3 regions of the Streptomyces sp. NPDC047108 genome follow, and region 2 is predicted to be linked to each of the others. Evidence: riboswitches for the same ligand, from Rfam matches in the RefSeq annotation. Region 2 holds a riboswitch; each other region holds the start of a gene.
The links. Region 2 has a riboswitch for cobalamin ahead of metE (5-methyltetrahydropteroyltriglutamate--homocysteine S-methyltransferase). Riboswitches for the same ligand answer to the same signal wherever they lie in the genome.
Positions count from the first base shown of each region.

Region 1: it holds a riboswitch for cobalamin, as region 2 does, so the genes downstream of both, ABZ822_RS14980 (cobalamin biosynthesis protein) here and metE (5-methyltetrahydropteroyltriglutamate--homocysteine S-methyltransferase) in region 2, are expected to answer to the same signal.
Region 3: it holds a riboswitch for cobalamin, as region 2 does, so the genes downstream of both, ABZ822_RS03105 (ribonucleoside-diphosphate reductase subunit alpha) here and metE (5-methyltetrahydropteroyltriglutamate--homocysteine S-methyltransferase) in region 2, are expected to answer to the same signal.

Region 1 covers NZ_JBEYUP010000006.1:53,810-59,363, forward strand. The annotation lists gene ABZ822_RS14970 (inorganic phosphate transporter) at 1-1,256, shown strand, start outside; gene ABZ822_RS14975 (hypothetical protein) at 1,310-1,549, shown strand; cobalamin riboswitch at 1,715-1,846, shown strand; gene ABZ822_RS14980 (cobalamin biosynthesis protein) at 1,988-3,061, shown strand; gene ABZ822_RS14985 (cobyric acid synthase) at 3,058-4,602, shown strand; gene ABZ822_RS14990 (hypothetical protein) at 4,817-4,942, shown strand; gene ABZ822_RS14995 (putative cobaltochelatase) at 4,939-5,554, shown strand, end outside.
Region 2 covers NZ_JBEYUP010000004.1:194,581-200,134, forward strand. The annotation lists gene metE (5-methyltetrahydropteroyltriglutamate--homocysteine S-methyltransferase) at 1-2,117, opposite strand, end outside; cobalamin riboswitch at 2,269-2,428, opposite strand; gene ABZ822_RS12090 (helical backbone metal receptor) at 2,572-3,291, shown strand; gene ABZ822_RS12095 (TDT family transporter) at 3,218-4,396, opposite strand; gene ABZ822_RS12100 (LysR family transcriptional regulator) at 4,629-5,554, shown strand, end outside.
Region 3 covers NZ_JBEYUP010000001.1:707,747-713,300, forward strand. The annotation lists gene ABZ822_RS03100 (ribonucleotide-diphosphate reductase subunit beta) at 1-363, opposite strand, end outside; gene ABZ822_RS03105 (ribonucleoside-diphosphate reductase subunit alpha) at 363-2,810, opposite strand; cobalamin riboswitch at 2,953-3,083, opposite strand; gene ABZ822_RS03110 (GNAT family N-acetyltransferase) at 3,381-3,899, opposite strand; gene ABZ822_RS03115 (ATP-binding cassette domain-containing protein) at 4,072-5,554, opposite strand, start outside.

The DNA of each region.
Region 1 (5,554 bases), on a different contig from region 2:
TCGGGATCGTGATCATCACGGCCTTGGTGTTCGACTTTACGAACGGCTTCCACGACACCGCCAACGCCATGGCCACCACCATCTCCACCGGGGCGATGAAGCCCAAGAGCGCGGTGGCGATGTCGGCGGCCCTGAACCTCGTCGGCGCGTTCCTCTCGGTCGAGGTCGCAGCGACGATCTCCAAAGGCATCATCGACGAATCCGGCATTCGGCCCGAAGTCATCTTCGCGGGCCTGGTGGGTGCCATCGTCTGGAATCTCCTGACCTGGCTCGCAGGACTCCCGTCCAGCTCCTCGCACGCCCTCTTCGGCGGCCTGATCGGCGCGACCGTGGCCTCGGTCGGCTTCGGCGCCGTCCACGCCGACGAGGTCGTCATGAAGGTCCTCATCCCGGCGGTCGCCGCACCGATCGTCGCCGGTCTGGCCACGCTGCTGGCCACCCGCCTCACCTACCGCGCGGCCCGCAAGGCCGACCCGAAGGCCACCGCCAAGGGCTACCGCGCCGGCCAGATCGCCTCGGCCGCGCTCGTCTCCCTGGCCCACGGCACGAACGACGCGCAGAAGACCATGGGTGTGATGACCCTGGCGCTGATCACCGGCGGCGCGCTCGCGCCGGACGCCGACCCGCCGATGTGGGTCATCGTCTCCGCCGGTCTCGCCATCGCGCTCGGCACGTACCTGGGCGGCTGGCGGATCATCCGCACCATGGGCAAGGGCCTGACCGACATCCAGCCGCCGCAGGGCTTCGCCGCCCAGACCGGCGCCGCGGTCACCATCCTGTCCTCCTCGCACCTCGGCTTCGCCCTCTCCACCACCCAGGTCTGCTCCGGTGCGGTCATGGGCTCGGGGCTCGGCCGCAAGGGCGGCGTGGTGCGCTGGTCCACGGCCGGCCGGATGTTCGTCGCCTGGGGGCTGACGCTTCCGGCCGCGGGCCTGGTCGGCGCGGCGGCGGCACTGCTCGCCGAGCAGGGGACCGCGGGGGTCGCCGCCGTGGCCGTCCTGGCGCTCCTCGCCTGCGGCGCGATCTGGGTCGCCTCCCGGCGCCGCCCGGTCGACCACACCAACGTCAACGACGCCGAGATCCCGGAGGAGCCGGTCGGGGTCATCACCGCCGCCATCCGGTCCGTCACCCCGCCGCCGCTGGGCGGTTCGGGATCGGGCACGGGCTCCGCGGAGCAGCCGGAGACGTCCGGGACGGACGAGGCCGCCAAGGTCGGCGAGCCCCGCTCGTCCAGCGGCTCCAAGGTCTCGGTCTGAGCGCCGGCCCGGTCCGGCACGCGACTCGACAGCGTTAAGAAGGAAGCATCCGCATGGACATCGACTGGGCAGCACTCGGCCAGGTCTTCGGCGTCAGCCTGGTGGTCACCGTCGGCATCGTGGGCGTGTTCACGCTCGGCATCGTCGGCAGTTCCCGGAAGGCGGAGACGCAGCCGGACGGCACGGTCGCGGCCACCGCCGCTCCGAGCGTCCCGGCCCGTATCGGCGCGTACGTCTGCTACGGGCTGTGCGCGGCGGCCGTCGCCTACGGCCTGTATCTGATCGTCGCCTGACGACCCGTTTGCCGTACGGGCGGCGGCACACCGGTCACCTCCGCGGTCCGGGAACGGCACAGCCGTTCCCGGACCGCGCTGCTGTGGGCCTCATCTCGCAGGTCACAGCTCAGTTGACGGCTGTTCGCGGACCGTGGTGGACTGCCCGAGCCAAACGGCGGCAGGAGAGGAAGCCGGTGCGAATCCGGCGCGGTCCCGCCACTGTCACCGGGGAGCGCTCCCCCACCCCAGAAGTCACGGCCCGCAGCGGCGGGTTGGAAGGCCGGGGGTCGCGCCGATCCGGAAGCCAGGAGACTCTCACCGCCGGTCACGTCGAGCCAGGGCGCGGACCCTGAGTGAGGACATGTCGCATGCCCGGCCGCCGTCGTACGCCCAGAGTTCCCGTGCCGTGTCACCGCCGCGCCCGTTCCCTTCGAGGCGTGACGGCGTCCTGATCCGATGCGTGCCGAACACGCCTCCTTCGTGTACGGCGCCGCACTGGGCTTCGCCGCGGACCTGGTCGTCGGCGACCCCCGGCGCGCCCATCCCGTGGCCGTCTTCGGGCGGGCCGCTGCCGCCGCCGAGCGCCGCCTGTGGCGCGACCACCGCGGCCACGGCGCCCTGTACGCGGTGGTGTGCGCGGGCGGAGCCGCGGCGGTCGCGGCCGGGCTGTCCCGTACCGTGCGCCGCTCCCCCGCCGCGGCAGTCGCCCTGACCGCCGCCGCGACCTGGTCCGTGCTGGGTGGCACGTCGCTCCGCCGCGAGGCGCGGGCCGTTGGCAACGCCCTGGCGGCCGGGGACCTGGAGGTGGCCCGGGAGCGTCTGCCGCATCTGTGCGGCCGCGACCCGCAGGCCCTGGACGGACAGCAGATGGCGCGGGCCGTCGTGGAGTCGGTCGCCGAGAACACCTCGGACGCGGTCGTGGGCGCCCTGGTGTGGGGCGCCGCGGCGGGCGTGCCTGGTCTCGTGGGCTTCCGCGCGGTCAACACCCTTGATGCGATGGTCGGTCACAGGTCGCCCCGCCATGTCCGGTTCGGATGGGCGGCGGCCCGTCTGGACGACGTGGTGGGCTTCCCCGGCTCGCGGCTCACCGCGGCGCTCGCGGTCCTGGCGGGCCCGGACCCGCGCGGCGCCCGGCGTGTGCTGCGCCGGGACGCCCGGAGCCACCCGAGCCCCAACGCGGGCCCGGTGGAGGCGGCGTTCGCGGGGGCCCTGGGCGTACGGCTGGGCGGAACGCTGGCGTACGGCGGGCGCGTGGAGCACCGGCCGGTGCTCGGCGAGGGCAACCGCCCCGTGAAGGTGGCGGACATCGAGCGGGCCGTACGGCTCTCCCGGCGCGTGAACGTCCTCGCGCTCGTGGCGTGCGCGGGCGCGCGCCTGGTGTGGGGGGCGCTGTGCGCACGGGACGACAGGCCGGGGCGTGCCGCGGGTGCGGCCCGTACGGCGTCCTCGGCGTCCCGTCGCGGCCGTCGGACGGGCACTGGGCTGCGGGGCGTACGGCTCCGGGGGAACAGCGGGAAGGGATCGGCATGACGCGCGCACGGGGCGGGGGCCTGCTGGTCGCCGGGACCACGTCGGACGCGGGCAAGAGCGTCGTCACGGCGGGCATCTGCCGGTGGCTGGCGCGCAAGGGCGTGGCCGTCGCGCCCTTCAAGGCGCAGAACATGTCGCTGAACTCGTTCGTGACGCGGCAGGGTGCGGAGATCGGGCGGGCCCAGGCGATGCAGGCCGCCGCCGCCCGCGTCGAACCGACGGCGCTCATGAACCCCGTCCTGCTCAAGCCCGGCAGCGACCGCAGCAGCCAAGTCGTACTGCTGGGAAAGCCGGTGGGCGAGATGAGCGCCAGCCGCTACCACGGCGGCCGCCAGGAGGAGCTGCTCGGAACGGTCGTGGCGTGCCTGGAGGAGCTGCGGGGCTCCTACGACGCGGTGATCTGCGAGGGGGCCGGGAGCCCCGCCGAGATCAATCTGCGCCGCACCGACATCGTCAACATGGGCCTGGCGCGAGCGGCTCGCCTTCCGGTGGTCGTGGTCGGGGACATCGACCGGGGCGGGGTCTTCGCCTCGTTCTTCGGGACGACCGCGCTGCTCGCACGCGAGGACCAACGCCTCGTCGCCGGCTATCTGGTCAACAAGTTCCGCGGCGACGTGAGCCTGCTCGAACCCGGCCTGGACATGCTGTACGACCTGACCGGGCGGCCCAGCCTCGGGGTCCTGCCGTACGCGCACGGCCTCGGCATCGACGAGGAGGACGGCCTGCGGGTGTCGCTGCGCGGCACGGTCCGCGAATCCGTGGTCGCGCCGCCGCACGGCGAGGACGTGCTGCGGGTGGCGGTCGCAGCGGTTCCGCTGATGTCCAACTTCACGGACGTGGACGCGCTGGCGGCCGAACCGGGCGTGGTCGTGCGGTTCGTGGACCGGCCGGAGGAGCTGGCCGACGCGGACCTCGTGGTGCTCCCGGGCACCCGCGGCACGGTGCGCGCCCTGGAGTGGCTGCGCGAGCGCGGCATCGCGCAGGCGGTGGCCCGGAGGGCCGCGGAGGGCCGCCCGGTGCTGGGCATCTGCGGCGGCTTCCAAATGCTGGGCGAGCGCATCGAGGACGATGTCGAGTCGCGGGCGGGGACGGTCGACGGGCTCGGACTGCTGCCCGTACGGGTCCGTTTCGCCAGGGAGAAGACCCTGGCGCGGCCCGTGGGCGAGGCGCTGGGCGAGCCCGTCGAGGGCTACGAGATCCATCACGGCGTGGCCGAAGTGCTGGGCGGGGACGGGCCGTTCTTCACCGACGGGCGGGGGCGCGCGCTGGACGGCTGCCGTGCCGGGTCCGTCCGGGGCACGCACTGGCACGGGTCGCTGGAGAGCGACGGGTTCCGCCGCGCGTTCCTGCGGTGGGTGGCCGAGGCGTCGGGACGGCGTTTCGTACCGGCGCCGGACACCTCGTTCGGGGCGCTGCGGGAGGAGCAACTCGACCGTCTGGGCGACCTGATCGAGGAGCACGCGGACACCGGTGCGCTGCTGCGGCTGATCGAGGACGGGGTTCCGTCCGGGCTGCCGTTCGTCCCTCCGGGGGCGCCATGACGCGGCGGGGCGGGACGACCCGCGGCACGGGCGCGGACGGCGCTACGGCGGTGGGTCCGGGCGCGAACGCCGTGCACGGTGTTCGGGACCGTGGCGCGCGGGGTGCGGGATGCGGGGTGCGGGGCTCGAGCCCGCCAGGGAAGGCAACTGCCGCTCCCCGGGCGGCGGGACTGAGGTGCGGACCGTCATGAACGAACAAGGAGGCCGGGACACCGTGAGCGAGAGGGAGACGGGGCGCGCGGCCCCTACGGCGCTGTCCGGCCGGCGGGCCCCGGTGCCCGCGCGGCTCCGCGCGACCCATCCGCAGTCCGAAGGCGATCTGGAGGGCCATCAGGCATGACCACGCGTACCCCCGTCACCGATCCCGCTGCCGCGGACCGCTCCGCCGTCCCCCACTACCCGTTCACGGCGATCGTGGGGATGGACGATCTGCGGCTGGGCCTGCTCCTGAACGCGGTCTCCCCGGCCGTCGGCGGCGTCCTGGTCCGCGGCGAGAAGGGCACGGCGAAGTCCACCGCGGTGCGGGCGCTGGCCGCCCTCATGCCGCCGGTCGGCGTCGTGGCCGGCTGCCGCTTCTCCTGCGACCCGGCGGCCCCGGACGCGGCGTGTCCCGACGGTCCGCACGAGAACGGTCCGGGCGCACAGCGGGCGGCCCGGATGGTCGAGCTGCCGGTCGGCGCCTCCGAGGACCGGCTGGTGGGCGCCCTGGACATCGAACGGGCCCTGTCGGAGGGCAAGAAGGCCTTCGAACCGGGTCTTCTGGCCGACGCCCACCGCGGTGTGCTGTACGTGGACGAGGTCAATCTGCTCCACGACCACCTGGTGGACCTGCTGCTGGACGCGGCGGCGATGGGCGCCTCCTACGTCGAGCGCGAGGGCGTGTCCGTACGGCACGCCTCCCGCTTCCTGCTGGTCGGCACCATGAACCCGGAAGAGGGCGAACTGCGGCCGC
Region 2 (5,554 bases):
GAGTGGATGTCGTAGACCCCCGGGCCCACCTCGCGCGGATAGCCCGCTTCGCTCAGCTCCCGGGCGATGCCCATGCGTGACCGTGCCGCCTCCAGGCTGATGACATCGGCGTCCAGTGCGTCGATGGCCGAGAGGATCTCGCCGAACTCCGCGTAGCACATGTGCGTGTGCACCTGGGTGTCCGCGCGTACGCCGCCCGTGGCCAGCCGGAACGCCTCCGTCGCCCACTCCAGGTACGCGGGGCGAGCGGCCCGGCGCAGCGGCAGCGTCTCGCGCAGCGCGGGTTCGTCGACCTGCACCACCGCGGTGCCCGCCGCCTCCAGGTCGGCGATCTCGTCGCGCAGGGCGAGGGCCACCTGGCGGGCGGTCTCGGCCCGTGGCTGGTCGTCGCGGACGAAGGACCAGGCGAGCATGGTGACGGGGCCCGTGAGCATGCCCTTGACCGGACGCTCCGTCAGAGACTGGGCGTAGCGCGTCCAGGCGAGCGTCATCGGCGCCTTCCGCGACACGTCGCCGGCGAGGATCGGCGGCCGGACGTAACGCGTGCCGTAGGACTGGACCCAGCCGTGACGGGTGGCGAGGAAGCCGTCGAGCTGTTCGGCGAAGTACTGGACCATGTCGTTGCGTTCGGGCTCGCCGTGCACCAGCACGTCCAGCCCTGCCTTCTCCTGGAACGCGACGACGTCCCGGATCTCCCGCTCGATCCGCTCCCGGTATCCGTCCTCGCCGAGGCGTCCGGTGCGCAACGCGGCGCGGGCCGCGCGCAGTTCGGGGGTCTGCGGGAAGGATCCGATGGTGGTCGTGGGCAGCAGCGGCAGGCCCAGCCGGGCGCGCTGGGCGGCGGCCCGCTCCTCGTACGGCTGGGGGCGCCGCGTGTCGGCTCCGGTGACCGCGGCGCAGCGCTCCCGTACGGCCGCGTCGCGGGTGAGAGCGGAGCCGGCGCGGGAGGCGAGCGCGGCGCGGGACGCGGCGAGCTGGGGCGCGACCGCGTCGCGGCCCTCGGTCAACGCCCGTGCGAGGACGGCCACTTCGGTCGTCTTCTGGCGGGCGAAGGACAGCCAGCGGGCGACCTGCGGGTCCAGATCGCGCTCGGCGGCCGCGTCGAGGGGCACGTGCAGCAGCGAGCACGAGGGCGCCGGGTCGACGCGGCCCGCCAGGCCGAGCAGCGTCGCGAGCGTGGAGAGCGCGCGCTCGAGGTCGGCCGCCCAGATGTTGCGGCCGTCGACGACACCCGCGATCAGGCGGCGATCCGGCAGACCCCCTATGGCGGCGAGCGCGTCGAGGTTGGCCGCAGCGGGACCGGTGAAGTCCAGGGCGAGCCCTTCGACGGGGGAGTCCGCGAGCACGGGCAGGGCCTCGCCGAGCGCGTCGAAGTACGAGGCGACGAGCAGCTTCGGCCGTACCGTCGCGGCGCAGAGATCACGGTAGGCGCGGGCGGTCGCGCCGAGCACGGCGGCCGGCCGGTCCTGCACGAGCACCGGTTCGTCGAGCTGCACCCACTCGGCCCCGGCCTCGCGCAGATCCGCCAGCAGGGACGCGTACACCGGCAGCAGCCGGTCCAGCAGCGTCAGCGGATCGAAGCCGGGGGAGGCGCCCGGTGCGGGCTTGGAGAGCAGCAGAAAGCTGATGGGCCCCAGCAGTACCGGCCGGGCGGCGTGTCCCGCGTCACGCGCCTCGGTGAACTCGGCCGTCTGCTTGCGGGAGTCGGGCGAGAAGACGGTGTCCTGGCTCAACTCCGGTACGAGGTAGTGGTAGTTCGTGTCGAACCACTTGGTCATCTCCAGCGGCTGCACGTCCGCCGTGCCCCGGGCCATGGCGAAGTAGGTGTCGAGCTCGCCCAGCCCGGCCGCGCGGTGACGGGCCGGTACGGCGCCGACCGCCCACGCGGCGTCCAGCACATGGTCGTAGAGCGAGAAGTCGCCGGTGGGGATCTCGCCGATGCCCGCCGCGGCCGTCTCGCGCCGTGCGTCGGTCCGCAACTGGGCTGCCGTGCCCAGCAGTTCGGCTTCGGTGGCGCGCCCGGCCCAGTAGCCCTCGACGGCCTTCTTCAGCTCCCGGCCGGGCCCCTGCCGGGGGTAGCCGTGCAGGGTGGCCCGCACGGTCGGTGTGTCGGTCACGGAACTCTCCTTCGCGAGTTCGGAAGCGACCTCGGGAAGGCGGAAGCGCACGATGAGCGGGAACGCGTGTCCGTACCGCGTCCCGCACCGCCGCCGACCCGCCCTCGAGGTCCCGGTTGGCCGCACCCGTGGCGGGGTGCGGGCAGCGGGCAGGTCTTCGGACTCGCGGGCACGCCCGGCACGTGCTGCTCTGCCAGGCACCTACTGGCCGTCGCTTCCCGGACGCTGTCGCGTGTGTCCAGTGCGTATGACGGCGGTCGTTCCCGCACACCGCTGCGGGGCAGTCCCGGATTCCCACCGGGTTCCCTCTTGCGACGCTCCCGTCCGGCTGACGGGGGCGAACCGGCTGCGGTGCCAGCGTAGCGCGTGGACGGGGCCGTCCCCGGGGCGGGCGCGCGCCGATCGTGCGCGTCCCCCGGGCCGGGCGCGCGCCGGCCGTGCGTAGGGTGATCGCATGCGCGTCGTATCGCTGGTGCCTTCGCTGACCGAGGCCGTGGCCGCCACGGCGCCCGGGCTGCTCGTCGGTGCCACCGCCTGGTGCACCCACCCCGCAGGGCTGGACGCCGTACGGATCGGGGGCACCAAGAACCCCGACGTGCCCGCGATCACCGCCCTCGCGCCCGACCTCGTGATCGCCAACGAGGAGGAGAACCGCGAGCCGGACCTGACGGCGCTGCGCGCGGCGGGGATCGAGGTCCTGGTGACCGAAGTCCGCACGCTGGAGCAGGCGTTCTCCGAGCTGGAACGTGTGCTGGTGCACGCCTGCGGGCTGGACCGGCCGCGCTGGCTCGACGAGGCCGGGACCGCCTGGTGGGACCTGCCCGCGCCGCCCGAGGCGAGCCGTGCGGTGGTGCCGATCTGGCGGCGGCCGTGGATGGTGCTGGGCCGGGACACCTTCGCGGGCGATGTGCTCTCCCGTCTCGGCGTCGAGAACCTCTACGCCGGTCATGCCGACCGCTATCCGAGGGTCCCCGTGGACGATCTGTGCGCGGCGGCCCCGGATCTGGTCGTGCTGCCCGACGAGCCCTACGTCTTCACGGCCGACGACGGCCCCGAGGCGTTCCCCGGGCTGCCTTCCGCGCTCGTCAGCGGCCGCCATCTCACCTGGTACGGGCCGTCGTTGGCGGAAGCGCCGGCCGTGCTCGGCGCGGCGCTGCGAGCAGCTCGCCCCTGAGTACGTCCCGCACCGTACGGAACCCGGCCACGCCCCAGGACGCCACCAGGAGCACGAACAGCGCCACCGCCAGCCAGTCGTAGGCGGTGAGCCCGGTGTGCCGGGCCAGGACCTCGGAGCCGGTGACGCAGGTCCCGACCGGGAAGGTGAACGCCCACCAGGTCATGGAGAAGGGCATCCCGCGGCGCGTCGCCCGTACGGTCAGGGCAGCGGCGAGCGCGAGCCAGAGGAGCGCGAACCCCAGCACCGGGACCCCGTAGAGCACCCCGAAGGCGCTCAGCGCGTGGGCGTACGGGCCCGCGATCGCCCCGGGTGCGGCGTCCGCGAGCCGGCCCGTGGCCGTCACGGACTGGCCCAGCGGGCCGAGGACGAGGAACAGCGCCGGGGTCAGGGCGAGGGGCAGCGGCCCGTGGTGGACGAGCCGCGCGAACACCAGCGGCAGGATCAGCAGCGTGGCGAGCAGGCTCACCCCGAACAGCGAGAAGCAGCCCAGCAGCAGGGCCTCCCGTGCCTGCCCCGCCGGCAGATGCGGTACGAGCAGCGGGCCCAGCGCCGCGGGCACCATGGGTGCGACAACGGGCAGCAGCCACACGGGAGTTGCCGAGGCAGGACCGGTCTCGTGCCGGGTGACCATCAGGTACGGGACCGCGACCGCCACCACCAGGCCGGTCACGGCCCCCGCGGCGAAGAGGACGGCGGCCGCGGCGACGGCCGCCGTCCCGCCGATGACGTCCCGTCCGGCGGCGAGCGTCGCGGCGCCCACCGCGGGAAACGCCATGGCGGGGCAGCCGTAGAAGGGCGCCACCGCGGGGTCGAGGAGCCGGTCCCGGACACGACCGGGGCTGCGTATCCACTGGGCGGCGCTCACCGACAGCAGCCCGAGCAGCGTCAGCGCTGCCACGGCCCACACGGCGGCGGCAGCGGTCCGCAGCCCCGGCACGCCGGACAGGCCGAGCGGCAGCCCGGCCGCGGTGGTGGCGACGATCGCGGTGCCCATCACCGTGGCGTACCAGTTGGGGCCCAGCTCGCGCAGGGAGGGGCGCGCGGGGAGTGCCGGGGCGGACGCGGGCGGCGGGCTGGGGCGCGACGGTGCGAGGGTGGCCATGAGTCCACCCTCGGGCCCTGTCAGGACGCCCACCAGGGACCGCGGATCTATGAGGGCATAAACTCGGCTTATGGCCAGGCGGAGCGACGAGCCCGGTGCGAGGGGCAGCGGCACCCCGCGGGGCGGGCGGGCACCGGGGCAGCGGTCCCGGCCCGCCGGCACCGCGAGGACGGACGCGGGCGCGGCCGGGCCGGATGCTCGTACGGCCCCGGCCCCGGCCCCCGCCACGGGTATGGCTGCGGCGGGCGGCGATGCCGTCCGCGTCTCGCTCGCGCACCGCGTGCCCGAACTGGGCGCGCTGGAACTGCTGCTGGCCGTCGCGCGCCTCGGCAGCCTCGGCCGTGCCGCCAAAGAACTCGGCATCACCCAGCCCGCCGCGAGCAGCCGGATCCGTTCCATGGAACGGCAGTTGGGCGTGGCGCTGGTGGACCGTACGCCGCGCGGCTCGCGCCTCACGGACGCCGGGGTGCTCGTCACCGACTGGGCGCGCCGGATCGTCGACGCGGCCGAGGCCTTCGACGCGGGGGCACAGGCGCTGCGGGCCCGCCGCGACTCACGCCTCAGGGTGGCCGCGAGCATGACCATCGCCGAATACCTGCTGCCCGGCTGGCTGATCGCCCTGCGGGCGCAGCGCCCCGGCACCGCCGTCTCCCTGCTCGCGGGGAACTCCGCGGCGGTCGCGCAGCGGCTGCTCGGCGACGAGGCCGACCTGGGCTTCGTCGAGGGCATCGACGTGCCCGGCGGTCTGGACGGCGCGGTCATCGGGCACGACCGGCTCGTCGTCGTGACGGCCCCGGGACACCCCTGGGCGCGGCGGCGGAAGCCGGTCCCGGCGGACGAACTGGCCGCGACCCCGCTGATCCTGCGGGAGCGCGGTTCGGGCACGCGCCAGGTCCTCGACGCCGCCCTCGCCGCGTACGGAGGTCTCGCCGAGCCGCTGCTGGAGCTGTCCTCGACGACGGCGGTGAAGTCCGCGGTGCTCAGCGGCGCCGGGCCGTCCGTGGTCAGCGAACTGGCCGTCGGGGAGGAGCTGGCCGCGCGCCGGCTGGTCCATGTCCCGGTCGAGGGCGTCCTGTTGCGCAGGGATCTGCGGGCGGTCTGGCCGGCGGGCCGCCGCCCGGCGGGCCCGGCCCGCGACCTGCTCTCCCTGACGCGCCG
Region 3 (5,554 bases), on a different contig from region 2:
CAGCGTCAGATAGAACTGGACGTGCACGGCCTCCTCGAAGAGCTGGCGCGACAGATACAGCCGCGCCTCGGGGGAGTTGATGTGCTTGTAGAGCGTGAGGACCAGGTTGTTGGCCACGATCGAGTCGCCGGTCGCGAAGAAGGCGACCAGGCGTCCGATCATGTGCTGCTCGCCCGGCGACAGCTTGGCGAGGTCGGCCACGTCGGAGTGGAGGTCGACCTCCTCCACGGTCCAGGTGTTCTTGATGGCGTCCCGGTAGCGCTCGTAGAAGTCCGGGTAGCGCATCGGGCGCAGTGTCAGCTCGAAGCCCGGGTCGAGGAGGTTCTTCCCCCGCGCGGTGTTCGGGTCGGTCGGGGTGGTCATTACTGGCAGGCCTCGCAGGACTCGGGGTTTTCCAGGGAGCAGGCGACGGCCTCGTCGGCGGCGGCCGCCTGCTGGGCTGGGATGGGGGCGCTCGTGGCGGTGGCGGCGCGCGCGGACTGGGCGATCCGCGTCGCCGGACGGGACCGGAGGTAGTACGTCGTCTTCAGGCCCTTCTTCCACGCGTAGGCGTACATCGAGCTGAGCTTGCCGATGGTGGGGGAGGCCATGAAGAGGTTCAGCGACTGGCTCTGGTCGAGGTAGGGCGTACGGGCCGCGGCCATGTCGATCAGCGCGCGCTGCGGGATCTCCCACGCCGTGCGGTACAGGCGGCGTACGTCCTCAGGGATCCATCCCAGGTCCTGCACCGAGCCGTTGGACTCGCGCAGCGCCTCACGGGTCTGGCCGTCCCACACCCCGAGCCGCTTCAGCTCGGCGACCAGGTAGGAGTTGACCTGGAGGAACTCTCCGGAGAGCGTCTCGCGCTTGAAGAGGTTCGACACCTGCGGCTCGATGCACTCGTACACGCCCGCGATCGAGGCGATCGTGGCCGTCGGCGCGATGGCCAGGAGCAGCGAATTGCGCATGCCCGTACGGGAGATGCGGGCGCGCAGCTCCTCCCACCGCTCGCCCCACTGCGTCTCCACGCCGAAGTGGTCGGGGTGCAGGACGCCGCGGGCGGCGCGGGTGGAGGACCAGGCCGGGTGCGGGCCGTGGCGCTCGGCGAGGTCGCACGACGCCTCGTACGCGGCCAGCATGATGCGCTCGGCGATCCGGGTGGAGAGCCCCGCGGCCTCGGGCGAGTCGAAGGCCAGGCCCAGCCGGAAGAAGACGTCCTGAAGGCCCATCACGCCGAGGCCCACCGGACGCCAGCGCTGGTTGGAGGTCGCGGCCTGGGTGGTCGGGTAGAAGTTGATGTCCACGACCCGGTCGAGGAAGGTCACGGCGGTACGGACGGTGGCGTCCAGCCGCTCCCAGTCCATCGAGCCGTCCTCGCCCAGGTGGGCGGCGAGGTTGACCGAGCCCAGGTTGCAGACGGCGGTCTCGCCGTCGTCGGTGACCTCCAGGATCTCCGTGCAGAGGTTGGAGGAGTGGACGACGCGGCCGGGCTCGGCGGTCTGGTTGGCCGTGCGGTTGGCGGCGTCCTTGAACGTCATCCAGCCGTTCCCGGTCTGCGCGAGGGTGCGCATCATCCGGGAGTAGATCTGGCGGGCCGGGAGCTGCTTGACGTAGCGGCCCTCGGCCTCGGCCTTGCGGTACGCGGCGTCGAACTCCTCACCCCAGAGGTCCACCAGTTCCGGCACCTCGGAGGGGGAGAACAGCGACCACGGCCGGTCCGCCTCGACGCGGCGCATGAACTCGTCCGGGATCCAGTGCGCCAGGTTGAGGTTGTGCGTACGGCGGGCGTCCTCACCGGTGTTGTCGCGCAGTTCGAGGAACTCCTCGATGTCCGCGTGCCAGGACTCCAGGTAGACACAGGCCGCGCCCTTGCGCCGGCCGCCCTGGTTGACCGCGGCCACGGAGGCGTCGAGGGTGCGCAGGAACGGCACGATGCCGTTGGAGTGCCCGTTGGTGCCGCGGATCAGTGAACCGCGGGACCGGATACGGCTGTACGGCAGCCCGATGCCGCCCGCGTGCTTGGAGAGCCGGGCGACCTGGTGGTAGCGGTCGTAGATCGAGTCCAGTTCGTCCAGCGGGGAGTCCAGCAGATAGCAGGAGGACATCTGCGGGTGACGGGTGCCGGAGTTGAAGAGGGTGGGCGAGCTGGGGAGGTAGTCCAGCCGGCTCATCAGGCCGTAGAGCGCGGCGACCTCGCCGATGGCGCGCTCGGAGCCGTCCTCCGCCAGACCGCAGGCCACGCGCAGCATGAAGTGCTGCGGGGTCTCGATGACCTGACGGGTGATGGGGTGGCGCAGCAGATAGCGGCTGTGCAGGGTGCGCAGGCCGAAGTAGCCGAACCGGTCGTCGGCGCCTTCCGCCAGCGCGGCGTCGACGAGGGCGTCGAGCCGGGCGGCGTGGTCGCGGACGAACTCCGCGGTCCCGTCGGCGATCAGGCCCTCGCGGTGGCCGGTGGCGACCGACGCCGAGAAGGAGACGGCGCCCTGGCCCGCTGCCTCGTCCGCGATGGCCCGCGTGAGCAGCCGCGCCGCGAGCCGGGAGTACTCGGGGTCCTCGGAGATGAGACCGGCCGCCGCCTCGGTGGCCAGCTCCCGCAACTCGGCCTCGTCCGAACCCGCGTGACGGCCCCGCAGGGCGGCCGTCGTGACGCGGCCGGCGTCGGTCGCGGGCAGGTCGGCGGTGAGGTCGGTCAGGGTGCGCAGCAGCGCGGCACCGAGGGCGTCGGCACCGTCCGCGGACGTGCCCCGGTCCACGGGCGCGGTGGTCACCGCGGCGGTGGCGGGCTCCGATACGGACTCGCGTGACGCAGGATCTGCGGGCGCGACGGTCACGTGGTTCTCCCTCGCTCGGCTGGGGGCCGCGAGGGCGGTCTGCCTGCGGGCGCACGCGAACCCACCCCCCGTCAGGGCGCAGCACAGCGCGACGTCCCGCAGGCCCAACCCACGAGGCCCGGACGTGTCGTGGCCCGGTTCGGTCGAGCCGGGCGTCACCGGCAGGTTTTCGGACTCGGACGGGCGCAGATGCCCCTATCCAGACCGTTGCGGGACAGTTCCGGATTCCCACCGGATTCCCCTGCTGCGGCAACGGGGACGAGCATACATCTAGTGGTGCCGTACGCATGCACCCCCACATGTTGTGTCGTGCGCTCAAAGGATCGCGGTGGTGGGCAGGTTGAGCGGAGGCCCGGCAGACCCGGGATCCAAGCCTGGAGCGGCCTGCGGGGCCCTGCGCGGACGTGCCGCGGCAGTGGCCGGATCCGGGTGCCCGGAGGGGCTGCGGGACGGCGGAGAGGGCCGGTGAGACTTCTCACTCCGGGGGCGCCGCGCAACTCCTCGGCGCGCCGCGATACTTCGCGCCCCGGTCCCGACCACGCGCCCGGACCGTCGCCCGCGCCCGGCGGTTCACGCCGTTTCCTGTCCCAAGTCCCGTGTGAACACCCACAGCGGGTCGAGGTCCCGTACGGGCGACCAGTCCCGCTCCGGTGCCCGTACGAACCCCAGCCGCTCGTACAGCCGGTGGGCCGCGGTCATCCGCTGGTGGCTGGAGAGCACCATGCTGTCCAGGCCCTGTTCCCGGGCGAGGTCGAGGCAGGCCCGTACGAGCCGGTCGGCCGCCCCTCGCCGCCGCGCGGCCGGAGCGACGGCGAGCATGCGGAACTCGCCCTCGCCGGGCCGGGCCACGTTCGCGTACCGGCTGCCGGGTGTCACGAAGGCCACGCCGCCGAGCAGTTCACCGCTCCCGCCGTCCACCGCGACCAGCACCCGGGTGTGCCCCGCCCGGCCCCTGACGTCCCGCAGGTGCTCCAGATACGGGTCGGTGTCCCCGAAGTCGAGGAGCCCGTCCGTGAGATAGGCACGGGCCGTGATCTCCCCGAGGGGTTCGTACTCCTCCGCGCGGGCGGCTCGGATCACGACGTCCATGTACGTCAGTCTGCAGCAGTTCCGCGCCACCCGTCACCCGAGATTCGGTGACGCGAGAGCCGGCCCCCGTACGCGGGCGACCTGGACGTCCTCGGCCCCTGCCGCCGTTGAGCACGTACCCCGCTGCCGCGACCGCCCTTCCGGGGAGCCGCCATGACCGCCGCCCGGCCCCTCATGCTTCTCCTGAGGTTTCCCCAGCCACATCGGCGTCGAGGTCCAGCCGGCGCGTGATGCCGATACGGTCGAGGAACGCGAGGTCGTGGCTGACCACGATCAGCGAACCCCGGTAGCCGGCCAGGGCCTCGGCGAGCCGGCTGACGCTGTCCATGTCGAGATTGTTGGTGGGCTCGTCCAGCAGGAGGAGCTGAGGAGCGGGGTCCGCCAGCAGCAGCGCGGCCAGCGTCGCGCGGAAGAGCTCTCCTCCCGAGAGCGTTTCCACGAGCTGATCGGCGCGACCGCCCTTGAACAGGAAACGGGCCAGCTGGGCGCGGATCCGGTTTCCGGTGGCATGAGGGCTGAGATGCGCGATGTTGTCGACGATCGACCGCCGGCCGTCGAGCAGGTCCAGGCGCTGCGGCAGGTAGCGCAGCGGGACATGGACCGTGACGTCGCCTTCCGCGGGCGGGAGTTGCCCTGCGACGGTGCGCAGGAGTGTGGTCTTGCCTGTGCCGTTGCGGCCGGTGAGCGCGATGCGCTCGGGCCCGTGGACGCGCAGGTCGTCAACCCTGCGGCCGGTGCGCAGGCGGGTGTGCTCGATGGTGAGGACGGTGCGGTGGGGCGGGACGGCGGTGCCGGGCAGGTCGATGCGGATGGCGTCGTCGTCGCGGAGCCGGTGCTCGGCCGCGTCCAGGCGGTCCTGGGCGTCGGCCAGGCGCTGGTCGTGGACGGCCTGCTGCTTGCCGCGCGATACCTGGGCGGCGCGCTTCATGGTCTGGGCAGAGGTCTTGTCCAGGCGGTTGTCGGCGTACATCTGCTTGCCGTAGCGGGCGCTGCGGGCCTGCCGGGTGTGCGCGGCGGCCAGGTCACGGCGCTGCCGGGCGAGGTCGGCGCGGGCGGTGACGTGGGCCCGCTCGGCGGCTTCCTGCTCGGTGGCGATGGCGGTCTCGTACGCGGTCAGGTTGCCGCCGAAGGTGCGCACGGCGCCGGCGCGCAGCTCGGCGATCTGGTCGACACGCTCCAGCAGTTCGCGGTCGTGGGTCACGACGATCACGGCGCCCCGGTACTCGGTGACGGCGTCGTAGAGGCGGTGGCGGGCAGGGCGGTCGAGGTTGTTGGTCGGCTCGTCCAGCAGCAGGACGCCGGGGCGGGCCAGCAGAAGGGCCGCCAGGCGCAGCAGGACGGCTTCACCGCCGGAGATCTCGCCGACGGTGCGGTCCAGTCCGATGTGGCCCAGGCCCAGGCGGTCCAGGGCGGCCTCGGTGAGTTCCTCCACGTCCCACCGGTCACCCAGGGCGGTGAAGTGGTCCTCATCGGTGTCCCCGGCTTCGATCGCGTGCAGGGCGGCGCGGGCCGAGGCCACGCCCAGCACCTCGTCCACACGCAGGGCAGGGGCGAGGGTGAGGTCCTGGGGCAGGTAGCCGGGATCGCCGGCGACGTGCACGGAGCCCGAGGAGGGAACGAGCCGCCCGGCGATCAGCCGCAGAAGGGTGGATTTC